Regions from separate parts of the Comamonas aquatilis genome, predicted to be linked through region 2. Evidence: predicted binding sites of a transcription regulator. Region 2 holds the regulator's gene; the other holds the start of a gene.
What was found. Region 2 encodes sigma-54, which starts transcription at its own class of promoters, with help from an activator protein. Its sites were predicted from a motif close to TGGCANGNAANCTGCTTT; they were not measured.

Region 1 (4,600 bases), on a different contig from region 2:
CACGCATGGCAGACTTTCAGTGAAATCGTGCTGTAGCGCATTCCAAAAAAGCGCATGCAGCTATTCAATTCATAGCAATCAAAACACTAGGCCGTGGCGCAGCCAGACTTGCCAGCGCAATGTGCGGGCCCTGCATGCGGCCGCGTCTGCTCCAGCGCACGGCTGGCCAGTTCTTCGGCGCACAGCTGCACCTCGCCGTCCTGCACACGCACGCTGAAATAAGGCGTGCAGCCTTCATCGGGCGCAGCCGCCTGGCCGGTGCTCAAGGCAATCGTCCAGTTGTGCAGCGGGCAGGCCACGCTGCGGCCAAACACAATGCCTTGCGACAAAGGCCCGCCCTTGTGCGGACAGCTGTCCAGCAGCGCAAACACCTCGTCTTCGCTATTGCGAAACACGGCAACATCCAGGCCTTTGGCCCGCGCCACACGGCGTGCGCCCAGCACGGGGATGTCGTCAATCGTGCAGATAGAAATCCATTCGCTCATTTCTGGCTCCTCGGTGCTTTGATCAGGCGCTGACGCCAGTGCTTTGGGTTTGCATCGCAGGCAGGGCCTGGAACTGGCGCGTATCCACGGCCGCCTTGTCGGTTTCGAACCAGGGGTCGGGCTCGCCTTGCAGCGCAAACTGCAGCTGCTCCCACAGCGCCTTGCGGCCTGGCTCATCTTCAAGAATGCGGCGCTTCACATGGTCTAGCCCGACACGGTTGACGTAATGCACGGTGCGCTCCAGATACCAGCCTTCCAGGCGGTACAGCTGCATGAAGGCGCCCGTGTACTCCAGCACTTCCTCTGCGGTCTTGAGCTTGGTGAAGAAATGCGCCACCTCGGTCTTGATGCCGCCGTTGCCGGCGATATACATCTCCCAGCCCGAGTCCACGCCTATGATTCCCACGTCCTTGATGCCGGACTCCGCACAGTTGCGCGGGCAGCCGCTGACGGCGAACTTCACCTTGTGCGGCGCATACATGCGCCACATGGCCCGTTCCAGATCCTTGCCCATCTGCGTGCTGTCCTGCGTGCCCATGCGGCACCATTCGCTGCCCACACAGGTCTTGACCGTGCGCAAGGCCTTGGCGTAGGCGTGGCCGCAGGGCATGCCTATGTCGTTCCACACGCCTTGCAGGTCTTCCTTCTTCACGCCCAGCAGGTCGATGCGCTGGCCGCCCGTCACCTTGACGGTGGGGATCTGGTACTTGTCCACCACATCGGCAATGCGGCGCAGCTCGGAGGCCGTGGTCTCACCGCCCCACATACGCGGGATCACGCTGTAGGTGCCGTCTTTCTGGATGTTGGCGTGGCTGCGCTCGTTGATGAAGCGGCTTTGCGGATCGTCCTTGGCCTCCTTGGGCCAGGTGCTGACCAGGTAGTAGTTGACGGCCGGACGGCAGGAAGCGCAGCCATTGGGCGTGCGCCACTCCATGAAGTGGAACACGGCATCGGTGCTCAACAGCTTGTGCTCGCGGATCGCATCGCGCACGGCCTGGTGGCCGTGGTCGGTACAGCCGCACATGGCCTTGGTCTTGGGCGAAGCCGAGTAATCGCCGCCGGCCGTGAACATGATGATCTGCTCCACCAGCCCGGTGCAGGAGCCACAGCTGGCGCTGGCCTTGGTGTGCTTTCGCACATCGTCGAGCGTGAACAAGCCCTTGTCCTTGATGGCCTTGCAGATGGCGCCCTTGGTCACGCCGTTGCAGCCGCAGACCTCGTCGCCATCGGCCAGAGCCGCCGCCTTGTTCTGTCCCTGATGGCCGGCGTCGCCGAGATTGGACTCGCCAAACATCAGCTTGTCGCGGATATCGGCCACGCTGCGGCCTTCGCGCAGCAGCTTGAAATACCAGCTGCCGTCCACCGTGTCGCCGTAGAGGCAGGCTCCGACCAGCTTGTCCTCCTTGATGACCAGCTTTTTGTAGACCCCGGCATAGGGGTCGCTCATCAGAATCTCTTCGGTATCGCCGCCGCCCTGGAAGTCGCCGGCCGAGAACAGATCGATGCCGGTGACCTTGAGTTTGGTCGAAGTCAGCGAGCCCAGATAGCGGCCGATGCCGAACTCGGCCAGATGGTTGGCCAGCACCTTGCCCTGCTCGAACAGCGGTGCCACCAGTCCGTAGGCAACACCACGGTGCGCCGCACATTCGCCCACGGCATAGATGCGCGGATCGGTCACGGTCTGCAAGGTGTCGCTGACCACGATGCCGCGATTCACATGCAGATGCATGGACTCGGCCAGACCGGTATTTGGACGTATGCCCACGGCCATCACCACCAGCTCGGCCGGGATCTCGCTGCCGTCCTTGAAGCGCACGGCGCTCACGAGGCCGCTGGCGTCACCCAGCAGCTCCTGCGTTTGCGCCTGCATGCAAAACTGCATGCCGCGCTCGGCCAGAGAAGTCTGCAGCATGCGGCCGGCCTGCTCGTCGAGCTGGCGCTCCATCAGCCAGTCGCCCACATGCACCACCGTCACCTGCATGCCGCGCTTCATCAGGCCGTTGGCGGCCTCCAGCCCCAGCAGGCCGCCGCCGATCACCACCGCATGTTTGAGCGTCTTGGCCGCTTCGATCATGGCCTCGGTGTCGGCAATGTCGCGGTAGGCCAGCACGCCCTTCAGGTCCTTGCCGGGGATGGGCAGGATGAAGGGCTTGGAGCCCGTCGCCATGATCAGGCGGTCGTACTCGGCACTGACCGTCTCGCCGCCGGCATTGACCGCATGCACCACGCGGCGGGCTCTGTCCACGGCCATCACCGTGTAGCCGGCGTGCAGCAGGATATGGTTGTCCTGATACCAGGCCCAGTCGTTGAGCACGATATCGCTTAGCGTCTGCTCCCCAGCCAGTACCGGCGACAGTAGGATGCGGTTGTAGTTGGGGTGCGGCTCGGCGCCAAACACCGTGATGTCGTACAAATCGGGGGCAATGGTCAGCAGCTCTTCCAGAGCGCGAACGCCTGCCATTCCGTTGCCAATCATGACCAATTTGGATTTTTTCATCTGAGTCCCCGTGGGTTTGCGAGAAAGGGCCCCCCACGCCTGCCCACTGCGTGTGGCAGCAGCCCCCAAGAGGGCGCTGGCCCGGCAACAAAAAAAGACGTCTGCGCGTTGCATGAATTGCATGAACGCGTAGACGTCTTTGTCTTTGGACTCTGGCACAGCCTTGCACCTTCGCCCTGTGGCCCACTTTGGCCACGCTGAACAATATGCAATTGCCATGCCAGCTTTTTTCAGCCTGCAGGCCGCATGCCTCTCGCCCTGCATGCACTGCTTTTGTGCAAGCCCGCTTTATTGCTGTGCAAAAAACATGGCGCCACCAGGCGCCATGCAACGTGAGAAGCCGAGGGTTCAGGCCGCTTTTTCCACATGCCCTTGGCGGGTGTAGAGAAAGTCGATCACGGCCTTGCGGTATAGCTGGTAGTTCGCGTCCTCGGCCAGCTCCACCCGGCTTCTGGGGCGCGGCAGCGCCACCTGCAGCACTTCGCCAATCGTGGCGGCGGGCCCGTTGGTCAGCATCACGATCTTGTCGGACAGCAGCACCGCCTCATCCACATCGTGCGTGACCATGACCACGGTACTGTGCGTGCGGGCCACGATCTCCAGCAACTCGTCCTGCAGCTTGGCACGCGTCAGCGCATCGAGCGCCCCAAACGGTTCGTCCATCAGCAAGACCTGGGGCTCCATGGACAGCGCCCGGGCAATGCCCACGCGCTGCTTCATGCCGCCAGAGATTTCGCCGGGCCGTTTCTGGGCCGCATGGCTGAGCCCCACCAGCGCCAGCGCGGCGGCCGTACGCTCGGCCAGCTGGGCCTTGTTCTCGCTCTTGCCAAACACGCGCTCCACCGCCAGGTACACATTGCCGTAGCAGGTGAGCCAGGGCAGCAGCGAATGGTTTTGAAACACCACGGCACGCTCAGGCCCCGGGCCTTTGATCTCCTTGTTGGCGCACAGCAGCACGCCTTGCGTGGGGGTGGTCAGTCCGGCAATCAGATTGAGCAAGGTGGACTTGCCGCAGCCCGAGTGACCGATCAGGCTCACGAACTCCCCCTGGGCAATGCTCAGATTGACGTTCTGCAAGGCCAGAAACACTCCTTTGGCGGTCTTGAAGCTTTGCTCCACATTCTGCACATCGATGAAGCGGGCCGCAGTCTGTTTGGATGGATGGGAATTCATGCCTTGACCTCCTCGAATGTGAATGCCGAAGCCAGCTTGACCAGTGCCCACTCCAGCACCAGGCCCACCAGGCCGATCACGAAAATCGCAATGATGATGTTCTTGACGTTGAGGTTGTTCCACTCGTCCCAGACCCAGAAGCCAATGCCCACGCCACCGGTCAGCATTTCAGCCGCCACGATCACCAGCCAGGCCGTGCCCACGGCCAGGCGCACGCCGGTCAGCATATAAGGCAGCACGGCCGGAAACAGAATGGTGGTGGCAATCTTCCATTCGCTGAGTTTGAGCACCCGCGCCACGTTCATATAGTCCTGGGGCACGCGCTGCACGCCCACCGCGGTGTTGATGACCATGGGCCAGATGGAGCAGATGAAAATCGTCCAGATGGCAGCAGGGTTGGCGCCCTTGAACAGCAGCAGACCAATCGGCAGCCAGGCCAGGGGCG
Region 2 (4,600 bases):
TGAGCATGGGCGCAATGGCGCGAATGTTGTCGTAGCCCACCACCAGCACCTTGCCAGCCTTGCCGGCGGCCTTGACGGCAGCCACAGCGCCCAGGGCCATGGAGTCATTACCGGCCAGGAGAGCCTTCAGGTCTGGGTTTTCGCGCAGCATGCCGGCGGCCACCGTATTGCCCTTGTCGATCTCCCACTGGCCCGATTGCACGCCAACCACGTTCATCTTGGCTGCGGTCATCGCATCCTTGAAACCCGCCGTGCGCTGTTGCGCATTGGTGGTGGTGGACACGCCCTCGATGATGCCGACCTTGTCGCCCGCCTTGAGCTGCTTGGCCAGGTGTTCGCCCACCAGGCGAGCGCCCACACGGTTGTCGGGGCCGACGAAAGGAATGACCAGGCCTTTTTCCTTGAGGGCGGCGGCGTCCAGGCGGTTGTCGATATTGACCACGCGCACACCCTTGTCCACCGCCTGTTTGAGCACCGGCACCAGAGCCTTGGAGTCAGCCGGGGCAATCACCAGCGCATCCACCTTCTGGGCCACCATCTGCTCGACCATCTTGATCTGGGCGGCGGTGTCGGTTTCGTTCTTGATGCCGTTGCTCAGCAGCACGTACTCGCCTGCGTGGGCTTTCTGGTGCGCCTTGGCACCGTCTTCCATGGTGCGGAAGAACTCATTGGCCAGGGATTTCATGACCAAGGCCACCTTGGGCTTGTCCTGGGCTTGAGCTGCCGGAGCCCAGACGCCAGCCAGTGCCAAGGCTGTCAGACCGACCGAAACCACTGCGTGACGACGTTGCAACATACCGCTCTCCCGGGCCTCAGGCCCATCAATTTGGAAAAAAGGGCCGGATTATAGGTTTGTCATCGGTATTAACCCGAGCCCACGCAAATAGACCTCAAGCGCTCAATCCCTTAACCGAGTCCTTGTTTTATAGGCTCAGGCTTTGTGCATAGGGGTAGGAATAATCCCCTGCCTGTCTAGACGTCGATTTCTCCCGTCGACGAGCGGCCCGGCGGCACCAAGCCGGACCGATATTCAGTGGATCGGCATCAATATCGACTCAAGCCATTGAAGAGTAGGCGCCTGCAGCTATCAACTTTGAGAGCCCTCAAGAAAAACGCTGTTTGACCTGTGCCATGGCCTCGGCTGGAGCACCCCGGTAAAATTGCCGCCATGGCAAAAATCATCGTCCTGGCATTGGTAGTGCTGTTTTTCGGTTGCGGGCTGTACATGCACCTGCGCGGCAAGGTGCGTCACAAGGTGGTGAAGCAATTGTTTGATCATTCCACCTTCACCGCGCCCTTCAACGTCTTCATGCTGATGTTCAGCAAGGTGCCGCGCACACCCTATCTACCCACCAGCACCTTCCCCGAGCTGGCGCCGCTGCAAGCCAATTGGCGCGAAATCCGCGAAGAAGCTGTCAATCTGCAAAAAAACATGCAGATCAAGGCCGCCGCCAACAATGACGATGCAGGCTTCAACTCCTTCTTCAAGACCGGCTGGAAGCGCTTTTATCTGAAGTGGTATGGCGATGCCCACCCCTCGGCCATGGAGCTGTGCCCCAAGACCACGGCGCTGGTCAAATCCATTCCCAGCGTGAAGGCCGCCATGTTTGCCGAGCTGCCGCCCGGCGCCAAGCTCAATCTGCACCGCGACCCCTATGCGGGTTCGCTGCGCTACCACTTGGCCGTGCTGGCACCCAATGACGACCGCTGCATGATCGAAGTGGACGGCACACCCTACAGCTGGCGCGAGGGCGAAGGCGTGATCTTCGACGAGACCTATATGCACTGGGCAGAGAACCGCTCGGAAGGCAATCGCATCGTGTTGTTTTGCGATGTGGAGCGCCCCATGACCAACGGCTTTGCCCAGTGGCTCAATCACTGGCTGGGTAAGAACGTGGTGGCCGCCGCCAGCTCGCCCAACAACGAGGGCGATCCCCGCGGCATGATCAGCAAGCTGTTCAAGATTTCCTTCTACGCCGGCAAGTACCGCCGCGCCTTCCGCAGCTGGAACCCCACGTTCTACAAAGTGCTCAAATTCGGGCTGATGATTGGCGTGCTGGCTTTGTTCATCTGGTGGTTGATACCGAATTGATTGATACCCCCTGAGGCGCTTTGCGCACCAAATTAAAAAGCCGCTGAGCATGGCATCAGCGGCTTTTTTTGTTGGGCGTGGCTTACAGCGCCTTGCGCAGCGTGGTGGTCGGGATCTTCAGCTGCTCGCGGTACTTGGCCACGGTGCGGCGGGCGCATTCAATGCCTTGCTCCTTGAGCATATCGGCCAGCTTGGCGTCCGACAGCGGTTTTTTCGTGTCTTCCGCGTCCACAAACTGCTTGATCAACGCCCGCACGGCGGTGCTGGAGGCGCTGCCGCCGGTCTCGGTGCCCAGGCCCGAGCCGAAGAAGTACTTGAGCTCGAACGTGCCCTGGGGTGTGGCCATGTACTTGGCCGTGGTCACGCGGCTGATGGTGGATTCGTGCAGGCCCAGGGCATCGGCAATATCGCGCAGCACCAGCGGACGCATGGCCAGCTCGCCATGCACAAAGAAGTTTTTCTGCCGCTCCACAATCGCTTCCGACACCCGCAAGATGGTGTCAAAGCGCTGCTGGATGTTCTTGATGAACCAGCGCGCTTCCTGCAGCCGCTGCTGCAGTGCCGCATGGCCTTCGCTGTTCTTGTGGCGGCGCAGCACGCCGGCATAGATGTCATGCACCTTGAGCCGCGGCATGACTTCGGTGTTGAGGCGAACGGAAAACTCCATCCGGCCCGAGCCGACACGCACCGGGCGCACGATCACATCGGGCACCACGATATGGCGTTCCACATCCACGAAGCGGCGGCCGGGTCGCGGCTCCAGCCGCGCAATCAGGGCCAGGGCCTCGCGCAGAGCCTCCTCGCGCGCGCCGCATAGGCTGGAGAGCTTGCGCATATCGCGTCGTGCCAGCAAGTCCATGGGCTGGCAGCACATGGACAGGGCCAGCTGCAGCACATCCCAGTGCTTTGCTGTCGTGCCCTCATCTTCGGCCAGACGAATCAGATCGCGCAGCTGCAGCTGCAGGCATTCGGCCAGATCGCGTGCGCCCACGCCCACGGGCTCCAGGCTTTGCAGCAGCTTGAGCGCCATGGCAAAGCGCTGCTCCAGCTCTTCGCGCTCTTCTAGGTCGTCACAGGCCAGGCTATAGGCCAGATCTGCCAGCGGCTCTTCCAGATAACCGTCGTCGTTCAGCGATTCGATCAGAAAGCGCAGCGCTGCGCAGTCTTCGGCACTCAGACGCAAGCTGAGCGCCTGGCGGTGCAGAAAATCGCTCAGACTCTCATGCTCGCGTGCTAGGTCGATGGCGTCGGTTTCCTCGTCGCCATCGCTTTTGCGGCTGCCGGACGAGGAGGGGCCATCCCATTCGCTGCTGGATTCGCCACCCCACTCCCCGTCTTGTCCGTCGGCGCCGTCGCCGCTCCAGTCCAGCGTCTCGGGAGTTTCAGCGGTCGGCGCCTCAGCTATGGTTTCCGAAGCTGTTTGCGCTGATGAATATTCAGATTCAGATGAGTAGTTATCTGAAGTGCCCATGGATTCAGCGGTAGCCGCTTCCATAGCAGGAGCATCCATCGGCACATCGGCGGCGTCGTCGCCATCGCGCTCCAGAAACGGGTTGTCCACCAGCATCTGTTCAACTTCCTGCGCCAGCTCCAACGTGGACAGTTGCAGCAGCTGAATCGACTGCTGCAGCTGCGGCGTGAGCGAGAGATGCTGGGATACGCGTAAGGACAGGCCCGGCTTCATCAACTGAACATCCTTGATGTGCAAGCGCCCCCGGCATGTCCCCGATGCAGGGACAGCAGCCACAGAAAACGGGGGAGCGCGGAGGTCAACTCACGCATCACATGCGGAAGTGTTCGCCCAGGTAGACGCGGCGCACATCGGCGTTGTCCACAATCTGCTCTGGCGTACCTTCGGCCAGCACATGGCCGTCGCTGATGATGAAGGCGTGGTCACAGATACCCAGGGTTTCGCGCACGTTGTGGTCGGTAATCAGCACGCCAATGCCGCGCTCTTTCAAGAAACCGATGATGCGCTGGATTTCGATCACCGCGATGGGGTCGATACCGGCAAACGGCTCATCGAGCAAAATGAAGCGCGGCTGCGTGGCCAGGGCGCGGGCGATTTCCACCCGGCGGCGTTCGCCCCCGGACAGGGCCAGCGCAGGAGACTGGCGCAGATGCTCCACGCGCAATTCCTTGAGCAGATTGTTCAGCCGCTTGTCTATCTCTTCCTTGGAGAGCAGCTTGCCTTGCTCGTCCTTTTGCAGCTCCAGCACGGCGCGGACGTTTTCTTCCACGCTGAGCTTGCGGAAAATCGAGGCTTCCTGCGGCAGATAGGACAGTCCCAGGCGCGAGCGCTGGTGAATCGGCATATTGCCCACGGAATGACCGTCGATGAAGATCTCGCCGCCATCACTGCGCACCAGACCCACGATCATGTAAAACGAGGTGGTCTTGCCCGCGCCGTTGGGGCCCAACAGGCCGACGACTTCGCCTTTTTGCACGGACAGAGACACGTCCTTGACCACCTTGCGGCTGCCATAGGACTTGGCCAGATGCCTGGCC

Region 1: the regulator sigma-54 is predicted to act here: its motif matches at 3,188-3,205, upstream of nirB (nitrite reductase large subunit NirB).

The regions. Positions count from the first base shown of each region.
Region 1 is NZ_CBCSIW010000001.1:128,975-133,574, reverse strand. Features, by position in the region: gene ACNAZA_RS00560 (nitrate reductase) at 1-7, opposite strand, end outside; gene nirD (nitrite reductase small subunit NirD) at 87-485, opposite strand; gene nirB (nitrite reductase large subunit NirB) at 508-2,982, opposite strand; gene ACNAZA_RS00545 (ABC transporter ATP-binding protein) at 3,331-4,155, opposite strand; gene ntrB (nitrate ABC transporter permease) at 4,152-4,600, opposite strand, start outside.
Region 2 is NZ_CBCSIW010000021.1:51,640-56,239, forward strand. Features, by position in the region: gene ACNAZA_RS18820 (sugar ABC transporter substrate-binding protein) at 1-796, opposite strand, end outside; gene ACNAZA_RS18825 (aspartyl/asparaginyl beta-hydroxylase domain-containing protein) at 1,169-2,092, shown strand; gene ACNAZA_RS18830 (RNA polymerase factor sigma-54) at 2,175-3,776, opposite strand; gene lptB (LPS export ABC transporter ATP-binding protein) at 3,874-4,600, opposite strand, start outside.